DNA from 2 places in the Variovorax sp. GW531-E2 genome. Region 2 is predicted to be linked to the other one. Evidence: predicted binding sites of a transcription regulator. Region 2 holds the regulator's gene; the other holds the start of a gene.
The links. Region 2 encodes HrcA, which represses chaperone genes, less so after heat shock. Its sites were predicted from a motif close to TTAGCACTCNNNNNNNNNGAGTGCTAA; they were not measured.
Positions count from the first base shown of each region.

Region 1: a site for HrcA is predicted at 4,274-4,300, ahead of AC07XP_RS23400 (co-chaperone GroES). Genes of this name have one in related genera too.

Region 1 covers NZ_JBWKXQ010000048.1:27,909-34,991, reverse strand. Annotated here, with positions in the region: gene AC07XP_RS23415 (AraC family transcriptional regulator) at 1-595, shown strand, start outside; gene xylB (xylulokinase) at 648-2,114, shown strand; gene groL (chaperonin GroEL) at 2,186-3,841, opposite strand; gene AC07XP_RS23400 (co-chaperone GroES) at 3,897-4,187, opposite strand; gene AC07XP_RS23395 (cupredoxin domain-containing protein) at 4,565-5,062, shown strand; gene AC07XP_RS23390 (copper-transporting P-type ATPase) at 5,218-7,083, shown strand, end outside.
Region 2 covers NZ_JBWKXQ010000054.1:24,484-31,566, forward strand. Annotated here, with positions in the region: gene recN (DNA repair protein RecN) at 1-1,137, opposite strand, end outside; gene AC07XP_RS24740 (NAD kinase) at 1,175-2,080, opposite strand; gene hrcA (heat-inducible transcriptional repressor HrcA) at 2,112-3,119, shown strand; tRNA gene AC07XP_RS24750 (tRNA-Ile) at 3,155-3,231, shown strand; gene AC07XP_RS24755 (efflux RND transporter periplasmic adaptor subunit) at 3,490-4,617, shown strand; gene AC07XP_RS24760 (efflux RND transporter permease subunit) at 4,637-7,083, shown strand, end outside.

The DNA of each region.
Region 1 (7,083 bases), on a different contig from region 2:
TCACGAGCCCATCGAGCGCGCGGCGGCCGAGATTCCCGAGCTGCGCGACGTGATGCCGCTGCTCGATCGCGCGCGCCACGGCATCGAGTTCTTCGGCATGTCGGAACAGGCGCTGGCGCACTGGGACGCCATCAAGGCCGCGCGCGGCGTGCGCCGCCTGGGCCTGTTCTGCGAGTTCATGGCCGACCTGGCCCAGTGCACCGACTACCGGCTGCTGTCGAGCGTGCAGATGCAGGGCGTGCAGGGCAGCGACGGCGATGCGCAGGTCGACCAGATCAACGACATCGTGAACCGCATCACCAACAACATGACCGACTCGATCTCGATGTCGGACGTGGCCGCCGAGCTGGGCATGAGCGAGAGCCGCTTCAGCCGCTTCTTCCGCCGCTCGACGGGGAACAGCTTCACCGACTTCGTGAACCGCGTGCGCATCAACAGCGCCTGCCACCTGCTGATGCAGACCGACCACTACGTGACCGACATCTGCTACCAGGTGGGCTTCAACAACGTGGCGAACTTCAACCGGCGCTTTCTCGAAATCAAGGGCATGACGCCGAGCGAGTTCAGGCGCCAGGCCGACACGCGCTTCGGCTGATTTCTTTCAAGGCGAACGCGCCCGCTCCGAAGGCGCCATCAGGGAGACCATCTTGTATCTGGGACTCGACCTCGGCACGTCCGAGCTCAAGGCGTTGCTGCTCGCGGACGATCACCGCATCGTCGGCGTGGCACGCGCGCCGCTCACGGTTGACCGGCCGCACCCGCTGTGGTCCGAGCAGGCGCCCGCCCAGTGGTGGCAGGCGCTCGAGGCCGTCATGGCCGAGCTGCGCACCACGCATGCGAAGGCGCTGGCGCAGGTACGCGCCATCGGCCTGTCGGGCCAGATGCACGGCGCCACGCTGCTCGACGCGGAAGGCGAGGTGCTGCGCCCGGCCATCCTCTGGAACGACGGCCGCAGCGGTGCGCAGTGCGAGGCGCTCACGCGCGCCGTGCCGCGCCTGGGCGAGATCGCGGGCAACCTCGCGATGCCCGGCTTCACCGCACCCAAGCTGCTGTGGGTGCGCGAGCATGAGCCCGAGGTCTTCGCCCGCGTGGCGCGCGTGCTGCTGCCCAAGGACTGGCTGCGCTTCATGCTCAGCGGCGAGGCGGTCAGCGAGATGTCCGACGCGGCCGGCACGCTGTGGCTCGACGTGGGTGCGCGCGACTGGTCCGACGAACTGCTCGCTGCCACGGGGCTCACGCGCGCTCACATGCCGCGGCTGGTCGAAGGCAGTGAAGTCTCCGCGCTGCTCAAGCCTGAACTGGCGGCGCGCTGGGGATTGCGCGACGGCGTGAAGATCGCCGGCGGCGCGGGCGACAACGCCGCCAGCGCGGTCGGCATGGGGCTCGTCGAGCCGGGGCAGGGCTTCGTCTCGCTCGGCACCTCGGGCGTGGTGTTCGTCTCGACCGACCGCTTCCTGCCGAACCCCGCGCAGGCGATGCACGCCTTCTGCCATGCGCTGCCCAGGCGCTGGCACCAGATGTCGGTGATGCTCTCGGCCGCCAGCGCGGTGAGCTGGGCTGCGAAGACCTTCAAGTTCGCGGACGAGGCGGCGCTGCTCGAAGCCGCGGCCTCGGTCGCACTGGCGGACCGGGCGCGATGCCCGCTGTTCCTGCCGTACCTGTCGGGCGAGCGCTCGCCGCACAACAACCCGAATGCGCAAGGGGTGCTGTTCGGCCTGACGCATGCGCACGGCCCCGCGGAGATCGCCTATGCCGTGGTCGAGGGCGTGAGCTTCGGGCTGCGCGATGGCTTCGACACGCTGCGCCTGCCGGCCGACATGCCGCTGCGCGAAGTCGCACTCGTGGGCGGCGGTGCGCGCAGTGTGTGGTGGGGGCAGTTGCTGGCCGACATCTTCCAGGTGTCGCTCACGCTGTACGCGGGCAGCGAAACGGGCGGTGCGCTCGGTGCGGCGCGGCTGGCGTGGCTGGCCGATGGAGGTGCTGTGGCCGAGGTGTGCACGCTGCCGCCGGTGAAGCTGACGCTGACGCCTTCATCCGAAGGCGCTGGCGCACACAAGACGCGGCATGCGCGCTTCCAAGTGCTCTATATGGCGCTGCGCGACCAGTTCCGCTGAACCTTCCGCACAAAGAAAAAGGGCCGCTTTCGCGGCCCTTTTTACTTTGGTGAGCAGAGCTCAGCCGAGCATTACATGCCCATGCCGCCCATGCCGCCCATGCCACCCATGTCGGGCATGCCACCGCCGCCAGCGCCGGACTCGTCCTTGGGTGCGTCAGCAACCATGGCTTCGGTCGTCAGCAGCAGCGAGGACACCGAAGCGGCGTTCTGCAGTGCGGTGCGGGTGACCTTCGTCGGGTCCAGGATGCCCAGCTCGAGCATGTCGCCGTACGTGTCGTTCGCAGCGTTGAAGCCGTAGTTGCCCTTGCCAGCCAGCACAGCGTTCACCACCACCGAGGCTTCGCCGCCGGCGTTGTTCACGATTTCGCGCAGGGGCGCTTCGATGGCCTTCAGCACCAGCTTGATGCCAGCTTCCTGGTCAGCGTTGTCGCCCTTGACCGACTCGCCCACGGCTTGCTTGGCACGCAGCAGTGCCACGCCGCCGCCAGCCACAACGCCTTCTTCCACTGCAGCGCGGGTGGCGTGCAGGGCGTCTTCGACGCGAGCCTTCTTTTCCTTCATTTCGACTTCGGTGGCAGCGCCAACCTTGATCACTGCCACGCCGCCGGCCAGCTTGGCCACGCGCTCTTGCAGCTTTTCACGGTCGTAGTCGCTGGTCGCTTCTTCGATCTGAACGCGAACTTGCTTCACGCGGGCTTCGATGTCACCAGCAGCGCCAGCGCCGTCGATGATGATCGTGTTTTCCTTGCCCACTTCGATGCGCTTGGCTTGACCCAGGTCGGCCAGCGTCACCTTTTCGAGCGTCAGGCCCACTTCTTCAGCGATGACCTTGCCGCCCGTCAGGATGGCGATGTCTTCCAGCATGGCCTTGCGGCGGTCGCCGAAGCCAGGAGCCTTCACAGCCACGACCTTCAGGATGCCGCGGATCGTGTTCACGACCAAGGTAGCCAGGGCTTCGCCTTCGACTTCTTCGGCAATGATCAGCAGCGGACGGCCAGCCTTGGCGACTTGCTCCAGCACGGGCAGCAGGTCACGGATGTTGCTGATCTTCTTGTCGAACAGCAGCACGAAGGGGTTGTCGAGCAGCGCCGATTGCTTCTCGGGGTTGTTGATGAAGTAGGGCGACAGGTAGCCGCGGTCGAACTGCATGCCTTCGACGACGTCGAGTTCGCTGTCCAGCGACTTGCCGTCTTCCACGGTGATCACGCCTTCCTTGCCGACCTTGTCCATCGCGTCAGCGATGAGCTTGCCGATGGTTTCGTCGCTGTTGGCCGAGATGGAGCCGACTTGCGCGATTTCCTTCGACGTGGTGGTGGGCTTCGAAGCCTTCTTCAGCTCGGCGACCAGGGCCGTGACAGCCTTGTCGATGCCGCGCTTCAGGTCCATCGGGTTCATGCCGGCAGCCACCAGCTTGAAACCTTCGCGAACGATGGCTTGGGCCAGGACCGTGGCGGTCGTGGTGCCGTCACCAGCGTTGTCGCTGGTCTTGGAGGCCACTTCCTTCACGAGCTGGGCGCCCATGTTCTGCAGCTTGTCCTTGAGTTCGATTTCCTTGGCCACGGACACACCGTCCTTGGTCACGGTGGGGGCGCCGAACGAACGCTCGAGCACCACGTTGCGGCCCTTGGGGCCCAGGGTCACTTTGACTGCGTTGGCCAGGATGTTGACACCCTCGACCATGCGTGCGCGGGCTTCGCCGCCGAAGACTACGTCTTTTGCTGCCATGATGAATTAACTCCGAATGGATTGGATTGGATGGGATCGAAAGGGAGGAGAAGAATTACTTCTCGACGACTGCGAACAGGTCGTCTTCCTTCATCACGAGCAGTTCGTCGCCATCGACCTTGACGGTCTGGCCGCTGTACTTGCCGAACAGGACGCGGTCGCCGACCTTGACGGTCAGTGCGGCCAGTTCGCCCTTGTCGTTGCGCTTGCCCGGGCCCACGGCCAGGACTTCACCCTGATCGGGCTTTTCGGCGGCTGCGTCGGGGATGACGATGCCGGAGGCGGTCTTGGTTTCGCTGTCAACACGCTTGACGATCACGCGATCGGCCAAAGGACGAAGTTTCATTGCATCTCCTGGAAGGGTAAGAAACGGGTTTGTTTGTGGTCGGGCGCCGGAGAAACCGGCGACCTGTCGACTGGATGGGAGGGCTGTTAGCACTCGTCAGCAGCGAGTGCTAATCATAAGGGCATTCGATGACCTTTCAAGGGCGGCGCCCTTGCCGCCGTTTGGCACCGCCGTGCTTTTCCGGGGAAACACCGGGTGGCCAGGTGCCTTCGGCCTGGAAGCTTTGAGATATTTTGCCCGGGCAAAATAAGGCCATGCCCATGTCGCCGATGCACGGAGGTCGCGCGCGCAGATTGCTTTTTTGTAATCCGGGTGATCGGTGGTGGACGGGCTTGGCTTCCTAGAGTCGCGGCATCCCGGCAACCTCCAAGGACACCATGACACACACCTTCCGCAACACCGTTTTCGCCGCAGGGGCCGCACTGGCCGCTGCCGGCGCCTTTGCCTCGGGCACCCATGCAGGTGGCCACGGCCACGGCCATGATGCCGAGGCCGCCGTCGGCAAGCCTGGCGTGGCCGCCAAGGTGACGCGCACGGTCCAGGTCGACATGACGGACTCGATGCGCTTCACGCCGGCGGACATCAAGGTCAAGCAGGGGGAGACGGTGCGCTTCGTCGTCAAGAACTCCGGTGTCCTGAAGCACGAGCTCGTGCTCGGGACCGAGAAGGCGCTGCTGGCGCACTACGAGGCCATGAAGAAGAACCCCGAGATGGAGCACGCCGATCCGAACATGGTCACGCTGGCCGCGGGCAAGACCGGCGAGATCGTCTGGCAGTTCACCCAGGCCGGCAAGGTCGACTTCGGCTGCCTGCAACCGGGCCACTACGACGCCGGAATGAAGGGCGCGGTGCTGGTGGGCAAGGCCGGCAAGTGAGCGTCCTGCGCACGCGTCTTTCACGCGCCGGTCGCCATGCCGGCGCTTTTTCTTCCAGGGTATCGCGCGACAGGGCTTGACCTTCACATCGTGTCAACCTGGACACTGATCGCTTCCCCCTCAAGGGCTTCCCCCTTTCCTGTCGGAGAACGCGAATGAACGACACGTCCACCAGGCGCGCAGGACACCCCCACGGTCATCACGGCCACCACGATCACCACGCATCGCACGGGCATGCGCCCGCGGGCCCTGCGCAGCCCGCTGCGGAGGGCACGGTCTACACCTGCCCCATGCACCCGGAGATCCGGCAGGACCACCCGGGCAACTGCCCCAAGTGCGGCATGACGCTGGAGCCCGAGATGCCGACCCTCGACGAGGGCGAAGACCCCGAGCTGAAAGACTTCAAGCGGCGCTTCTTCTGGACCCTGCCGCTCAGCGTTGTCGTCACCGTGCTCGCCATGGCCGGCCACCGCCTGCAGTGGTTCGAGATGGGCACGCAAAGCTGGATCGAGCTCGTGCTCAGCGTGCCGATCGTGCTGTGGGCCGGCTGGCCATTCTTTGTGCGCGCGGTGCAGTCGGTGGCGAACCGCAGTCCGAACATGTGGACCCTGATCGGCCTGGGCACGGCCGCTGCCTTTGTCTACAGCGTCGTGGCCACGGTGGCACCCGGCGTGTTCCCCGCGTCGTTCGTGTCGATGGGACGCGTGTCGGTCTACTTCGAAGCGGCGGCGGTGATCATCTCGCTCACCTTGCTGGGCCAGATCCTCGAGCTCAAGGCGCGCTCGCAAACCTCCGCGGCCATCAAGTCGCTGCTGGGGCTCGCGCCCAAGACGGCACGCCGGATCGGCGCCGACGGCACCGAGGAAGACGTGCCCATCGGCCACGTGCACGTGGGCGACAAGCTGCGCGTGCGCCCCGGAGAGAAGGTGCCGGTGGACGGCGTGGTGATCGAAGGCGGCAGCGCGGTCGACGAGTCGATGCTCACCGGCGAGCCGCTGCCCGTGACCAAGCGCGTGGGCGACAAGCTCATCGGCGCGACGCTGAACACCAATGGCGCGCTGGTCATGCAGTCGGAAAAGGTCGGCTCGCAGACCGTGCTCGCGAGCATCGTGCAGATGGTGGCGCAAGCCCAGCGCTCGCGCGCGCCGATGCAGCGGATGGCCGACCAGGTCGCCGGCTACTTCGTCATGGCGGTCATCGCCATCGCGGTGCTGACCTTCTTCGCCTGGGGCTTCTTCGGGCCGCAGCCCAGCTGGGTCTACGGCCTCATCAATGCCGTGGCGGTGCTCATCATTGCCTGCCCCTGTGCGCTCGGCCTTGCGACGCCGATGTCGATCATGGTGGCCACCGGCAAGGCGGCCACGCAGGGCGTGCTGTTCCGCGATGCCGCGGCGATCGAGAACTTCCGCAAGGTCGATGCGCTCATCGTCGACAAGACCGGCACCCTGACGGAAGGCCGGCCGCAGTTCGAGCGCGCGGTGCCTGCGCCCGGCTTCACCGCCGACGAGGTGCTGCGCCTTGCGGCCAGCCTGGACCAGGGCAGCGAGCACCCGCTGGCCGACGCCATCGTGCGGGCGGCGCGCGAGCGCCAGCTGGCGCTGGACACGCCCGAGGGTTTCGAATCCAGCAGCGGCATCGGCGTGAGCGGCGCCGTGGCCGGCCGGAAGCTGGCGCTGGGCAACACGGCGCTCATGGCACAGCTGCGCGTGCGGGTCGACGACCTCAAGCCGCAGGCCGAGGCCCTGCGGGCCGAGGGCGCGAGTGTCATGTTCCTGGCGGTGGACGGCCAGGCCGCCGGCCTGCTCGCGGTGTCGGACCCGATCAAGTCCACCACGCTGGAGGCGCTGGCCGCGCTCAAGGCCTCGGGGCTGCGCGTCATCATGGCCACCGGCGACGGGCTGACCACGGCCCGCGCCGTCGCCGCGAAGCTGGGCATCGACGAGGTGCACGGCGAAGTGAAGCCGGCCGACAAGCTCGCGCTGGTCGACAGGCTGCAGCGCGAAGGCCGCATCGTCGCGATG
Region 2 (7,083 bases):
CTGCATCGCCTGCGTGACGGCCTGGGCCAGGCGCGGCGCCGCCTGCTTGCGGATCTTGCCGAGGGCCTTGGCTTCCTTCATGTAGGCCTGCTGGGTGTTCTGTTCGGCGCGTTCCAGGCCTTCGAGGTCGCTTTGCGCGTCGAGCGCCTGCAGCTCCGCCTGCCAGCCGGCCAGCAGCGCGGGCAGCTCGGCCGGCGTGCGCTTGTAGCGGCGCGCAAGCGACATCCACAGGCCCATGCGCTCGTCGAGTTCGGCGAGGGTCTTGGGATCGGTGTCGGTGTCGCGCAGGTAGCCGTGCAGCGAGTGGGCCGCGTCCGAGGCCTGCGCCACGCAGGAGGCCAGCACCTCGCCCAGCGTGCGGAATTCGGGCTCGATGTGCTCGCAGTTCTGCAGCAGCGTCGCGGCACGCGTGAGGGCGGCGAGGGCGCCGTTGTCGTCGTCTTCGAGTGCCTGGCTTGCGCCCTGGGCGGCGTCGATGAGGGCCTGCGCGTTCGAGATGCGCGAATGGTGGGCCGAGAGCTCGTCCCACTCGTCGGCGCCCGGCGCGAGCTTGGCGACTTCGGAAATCTGCCACTGCAGCCGCTCGCGCTCGCGCTGCAGCGAGTCTTGCGCCGAGCGTGCGTGGTCGAGCGCCGAGAGCGCCTGGCGCCAGCTCTGCCAGGCGGCGTCGAGCGCGTCGGTGCGCGCGCCGGCGTAGGCGTCGAGCAGGCCGCGCACGGCCTCGGGGCGGGTCAGGCTCTGCCAGGCGTGCTGGCCGTGGATGTCGAGCAGGCGGTCGCCGAGTTCGCGCAGTTGCGTGGCGGTGGCGGGGCTGCCGTTGATCCAGCCGCGGCTGCGTCCCTGCAGGTCGACCGTGCGGCGCAGCAGCAGGCCGTCGCCAGCCTCGAAGCCGCCTTCGTCGAGCCAGCCGGCCAGCGCCGGGTCGGCGTCGAACTCGGCGCTCACGTCGAGCCGCTCGGCGCCTTCGCGCACGGCGCCGGCGTCGGCGCGGTTGCCCAGCGCCAGCTGCAGTGCGTCGATCAGGATGGACTTGCCGGCGCCGGTTTCCCCGGTCAGCACCGTGAAGCCGGCCGACAGATCGAGTTCAAGGGACCGCACGATCACGAAGTCGCGCAGTGCGATGCGTCGCAAAGCCATCTCAGTTCGTCCTCAAGCTGGAGGCGTGGTCCTTCATTCAGGAGCCCCCTTCGTTCCAATGGAGTTTCTTGCGCAGCGTGTCGAAATAGCTCCAGCCGCGCGGGTGCAGGAAGCGCACCCGGAAGTCGGAGCGGCGCACCACCACGCGGTCGCCGATGGCGAGCGAGGCGAGCGACTGCATGTCGAAATTGGCGCTGGCGTCGCGCCCGCTCACCAACTCGATCACGATCTCGTCGGCGTCGGGCAGCAATACGGGGCGGTTCGACAGCGTGTGCGGCGCGATCGGCACCATCACCCAGCCCGGCACCGCCGGATGCAGCAGCGGCCCGCCGGCCGACAGCGCGTAGGCCGTCGAGCCCGTGGGCGACGCGATGATCAGCCCGTCGGCGCGCTGGTTGGCCACGAAATGACGGCCCACCGACACGCGCATCTCGACCATGCCCGAGGTGGCGCCGCGGTTGACCACCACGTCGTTCATCGCGAGCGCGTCGAACACCAGGGCCTCATCGCGGATCACCTGCGCGTGCATCAGGCTGCGGTGGTCTTCTTCGTATTCGCCGGCCAGCATCGGGATCAGCGTGGCCTGGTAGTTGTCCAGCGGGATGTCGGTGATGAAGCCGAGCCGCCCGCGGTTGATGCCGATGAGCGGGATGCCGTAGCACGCGAGCTGCCGGCCGATGCCGAGCATGGTGCCGTCACCGCCGACCACGAGGCCGAGGTCGCAGCGCTGGCCGATTTCTTCGACCGACAGCGCCTGGTAGCGCGGGTGGGGCGGTGCGTCGGTGTCCTCGCAGGACGAACGCTCCACGAACACCGTGCAACCCTGCGATTCGAGGAAGGCGCCGATGCCCTCCATCACGCCGTCGCGCGCATCGGCTTGCGCCCGGGCGCCGGAAGCCTGGTATTTGCCGATCAGGGCGACGTGACGAAAGCGTGAGGTCATAGCTCACAAATTACAACACTAAAATCTTGCAATGCTGGACGACCGTGCCAAGTTGCTGTTGAAGACGCTGGTCGAGCGTTACATCGCCGATGGGCAACCCGTCGGATCACGCACGCTCTCGCGTTCGGCGGGGCTGGATCTCTCGCCCGCGACCATCCGCAACGTCATGTCCGACCTCGAGGCGCTGGGGCTCATCGCCAGCCCGCACACCTCGGCCGGACGCGTGCCGACCACGCGCGGCTACCGGCTCTTCGTCGACACCATGCTGACCGCGCAGCGCGAGCAGATGAGCACGCCGAGCCTGGCGGCCGACCAGCCGCAGAAGGTGATCGCCAACGCCGCGCACCTGCTGTCGAACCTGTCGCAGTTCGTGGGCGTCGTGATGGCGCCGCGGCGCGTCTCGGTGTTCAAGCAGATCGAATTCTTGCGGTTGTCCGAGCGGCGGCTGCTGGTGATCATCGTCTCGCCCGACGGCGACGTGCAGAACCGCGTGATCTTCCCGGAATCCGACTACTCGCAGTCGCAGCTGGTGGAAGCCTCGAACTACATCAACGCGCACTTCGCGGGCCTGACGATCGAGCAGGTGCGCGACCGCCTGCAGTCCGAGGTCGAGAAGCTGCGCGGTGAAATCGCCGCGCTGATGCAGGCCGCGGTGCAGGTCAGCTCCGAAGTGCTCACCGATGCGCAGGCCGACGACGTCGTGATTTCCGGCGAGCGCAACCTGCTGTCGGTGACCGATTTTTCCAGTGACATGGGGCAGCTGCGGCGTGCCTTCGATCTTTTTGAAGAGAAGGCGCAGCTGATGCGGCTGCTCGACGTGTCGAGCAAGGCCGAGGGCGTGCGCATCTTCATCGGCGGCGAAAGCCAGGTCGTGCCGTTCGAGGAGCTGTCCATCGTCAGCGCCAACTACGAGGTCGACGGCCAGGTGGTCGGTACGCTGGGCGTGATCGGCCCGACCCGCATGCCGTACGACCGCATGATCCAGATCGTCGATATCACGTCGCGGCTGGTGAGCAACGCGCTGAGCCACCGCAAGTAAGCGGCTGCGCGCGGCGCATAGAATCGGGCCCGCGTGGGCCGTTAGCTCAGTTGGTTAGAGCAGCGGACTCATAATCCGTTGGTCGAGTGTTCAAGCCACTCACGGCCTACCACCACACATTCCCCCTCTGTAGACACTCCGATGAAGGCCGCATTGCGCGGCCTTTTTCTTTGGTGCCAGAGGCGCGAGCGAGGCCTGCGGCCGCCGCCGATTTCACCTACGGCAAACACAGGATTCCTTCAGGTTGCAATGCAACATCGAAGGCAGAATGCACCATTTGAGTGCAAATGTAACGAGCCGGGTGATCCCTGCGCACGCCGCACTGCGATTCCCGATGGCCATGACCCCGCTTTTCAAGCTCCTGCTTCCGATGTCCCTGCTCGCGCTCGCTGCATGCGGCGCCAAGCAGGCTTCCACCACCGATGACGCGCCGCCCGAAGTCGGCGTGGTGGCGCTGCACGCCAGTGACGTGGCTGTGCACACCGAGCTCGCGGGCCGCACGGCCGCCTACCGCGTCTCCGAGGTGCGGCCCCAGGTCAACGGCATCGTGCGCAAGCGGCTGTTCGAAGAGGGCGGCATGGTCCGCGCGGGCCAAGTGCTGTACGAGATCGAGCCCGGCCCGTTCGAGGCCGCGCACGAGCAGGCGCAAGCCGCATTGGCCACGTCGCAGGCCACCATCGCCAGCCTGCGCGGCAAGGCCGATCGCTTCGGCGAACTGGTCAAGGCCAATGCCGTGAGCAGGCAGGAGCACGAAGAGGCGCAGGCCGCGCTGGTGCAGGCGCAAGCCGGCGTGAAGGCCGCGCAGGCGGCTGTGAAGGCGGCGCGCATCAACCTCGACTTCACGCGCATCACCGCGCCCATCGCGGGACGCATCGGCCGCTCCGCCGTGACCGAGGGCGCGCTCGTGGCGCCGGGCCAGGCGATGGCGCTGGCCACGATCCAGCGGCTCGATCCGATCTACGTCGACGTGGTGCAGTCGAGCCTGGAACTGACGAAGCTCAAGCGCCGTTTCATCTCGGGCGACATGGCGCCGGCCAGCACCCAGGTCCGCCTGCGCATGGAGGACGGCCTGCCTTACCCGCATGCCGGCACGCTGAAGTTCTCCGAAGTGGCTGTCGACGAGGCCACCGGCTCGGTCACGTTGCGCGCGGAGTTCCCGAACCCGCAAGGTCTGCTGCTGCCGGGCATGTACGTGCGCGCGCAGGTCGAGTCCGGCGTGGAGCGCCAGGCCATCCTGGCGCCGCAGCGCGGCGTGGCCCGCAACGAGAAGGGCGAGCCGACCGCGCTGGTGGTGGCGGCCGACAACAAGGTCGAGCTGCGCGCGCTCGAAGTGCGCAGCACCGAGGGCGAGCACTGGGTCGTGACCCGGGGCCTGCGCGAGGGCGATCGCCTGGTGGTCGATGGCCTGCAGCGCGCACGCCCGGGTGAAAAAGTGAAGCCGGTGCCGGTTTCCACGGCGGGCGCATCGTCCGCTGCGGCGCCTTCCCCGGCCGATTGATCAGAAGCGACAACCTCCCGTGATCGCTCATTTCTTCATCCAGCGGCCCGTCTTCGCCTGGGTCATTGCCATCCTCATCATGCTGGCCGGCGGCGTGGCCATTCGCACGCTGCCGGTGTCGCAGTACCCGGACATCGCGCCGCCGACCGTGGTCGTGTCGGCCAACTACCCCGGCGCCTCGGCGCAGGCGGTGGAAAACAGCGTCACGCAGGTGCTCGAGCAGCAGCTCAAGGGCATCGACGGCCTGATGTATTTCAAGTCGACCAGCAGCGCCGCCGGCTGGGCCGAGATCAACGTCACCTTCCGCCAGGGCATCGACCCCGACACCGCGCAAGTGCAGGTGCAGAACAAGGTCAGCCAGGCCGCCAGCCGGCTGCCGCAGGCGGTGCAGCAGCAGGGCGTGACGGTCGCCAAGTCGCAGAACAACTTCCTGCTGATCGTGGCGCTCTACGACGAGACCGGCCAGCGCACCGACACCGACATCGCCGACTGGATGGCCAGCAACCTGCGCGACCCGATCAGCCGCGTGGACGGCGTGGGCTCGGTGCAGGCCTTCGGCGCGGCGTACGCCATGCGCATCTGGCTCGACCCGCACCGGCTGGCCAGCTACCAGCTGATGCCGTCCGACGTCACGGCCGCCATCACCGCGCAGAACACGCAGGTGTCGGTGGGCGAGATCGGCGCGCGGCCGTCGGCGCCGACGCAGCACCTGAACGCCACCGTCACCGCGATGTCGCGGCTGCAGACGCCCGACCAGTTCAAGGCCATCGTGCTCAAGACGCAGGCCGACGGCGCCGTGGTGCGGCTGGGCGATGTGGCGCGCGTGGAGATCGGCAGCGAGTCGTATGCCGAGACCACGCGCCTGAACGGCCACCCGGCCGCGGGCTCGGCCGTGATGCTGGCGCCCGGCGCCAACGCGCTGACCACCGCCCGCGCGGTGAAGGCGCGCATCGCCGAGCTCGAGCGCTCGCTGCCTGCGGGCCTGCGCGTGGCCTACGCGGAAGACACCACGCGCTTCGTCAAGATCTCGATCCAGTCGGTCATCCGCACGCTGCTGGAGGCCATCGCGCTGGTGGTGGTCGTGATGTTCCTCTTCCTGCAGAACTGGCGCGCCACGGTGATCCCCGCGATCACCGTGCCGGTGGTGCTGCTGGGCACCTTCGGCGTGCTGGCGGCCTTCGGCTATTCGATCAACGTGCTCACGTTGTTCGGCATGGTGCTGGCCATCGGCCTGCTGGTGGACGACGCGATCGTGGTGGTGGAGAACGTCGAGCGCGTCATGCACGAAGAGGGGCTCGATGCGAAGGCGGCCACGATCAAATCGATGAAGGAAATCACCGGCGCGCTGGTCGGCATCGCGGTGGTGGTGTCGGCGGTGTTCCTGCCCATGGCCTTCTTCGGCGGCTCGGTGGGCGTGATCTACCGGCAGTTCTCGGTGACCATCATCGCGTCGATGGTGCTGTCGGTGGTGGTGGCCATCGTGCTCATCCCGGCGCTGTGCGCGCGGTTCCTGAAGGCCGGCGTGCCGCCGCGCACGCGCGGCTTCCTGGGCGCCTTCAACCGCCGCTTCGACGCCGCGCAGGGTCGCTACGTGGGCGTGCTGGGCCGCATCCTGCGCAAGCCGCTGCGCTTCACGGCGGTGTATGTCGCCATCGTGGCCGGCATGGGCCTGCTGTACCTGAGCCTGCCCGGCGGCTTCCTGCCGGAAGAGGACCAGGGCAGCGTGATGGTGATCGCGACGCTGCCGGCCGGCGCCACCTCGGGCCGCACCGACGAAGTGAACCGCGCCATCGAAAAGCACTTTCTCGAGACCGAGAAGGACACGACCGACACCATCTTCACGCTCACCGGCTGGAGCTACAGCGGCTCCGGGCAGAACATGGGCATGGCGTTTGTCTCGCTGAAGGACTGGTCCGAACGCGCCAGTGCCGACAAGCGCGCCCACGCCATCGTCGAGCGTGCTGGCAAGGCGCTGGCCAAGCAGCAGCGCGACGCCGAGGTCTTCGGCATGGTGCCGCCGCCCATCGAAGGGCTGGGCGAATCGAACGGCTTCGAGTTCTGGTTGCAGGACACCTCGGGCATGGGCGCTGAGCGGCTGTTGCAGGCGCGCGAGAAGCTGGTGCGCGAGGCCAACAAGGACAAGCGCCTGCAGTCGGTGCGTGCCAACAGCGTGGCCGGCACGCCGCAGCTGCAGGTCGACATCGACCAGATGAAGGCCTCGGCGCTGCGGCTGTCGCTGGACGACGTGAACACCACGCTGGGCATTGCCTGGGGCGGCAGCTACGTCAACGACTTCATCGACCGCGGCCGCGTGAAGCGCGTGTACGTGCAGGCCGATGCGCCGTACCGCTCGGCGCCGGACGACATCGGCCAGTGGTTCGTGCGCGGCAGCACGGGGGCGATGACGCCGTTCTCGGCTTTTGCCACCACGCGCTGGTCGCAGGGCGCGTCGCAGCTGGAGCGCTA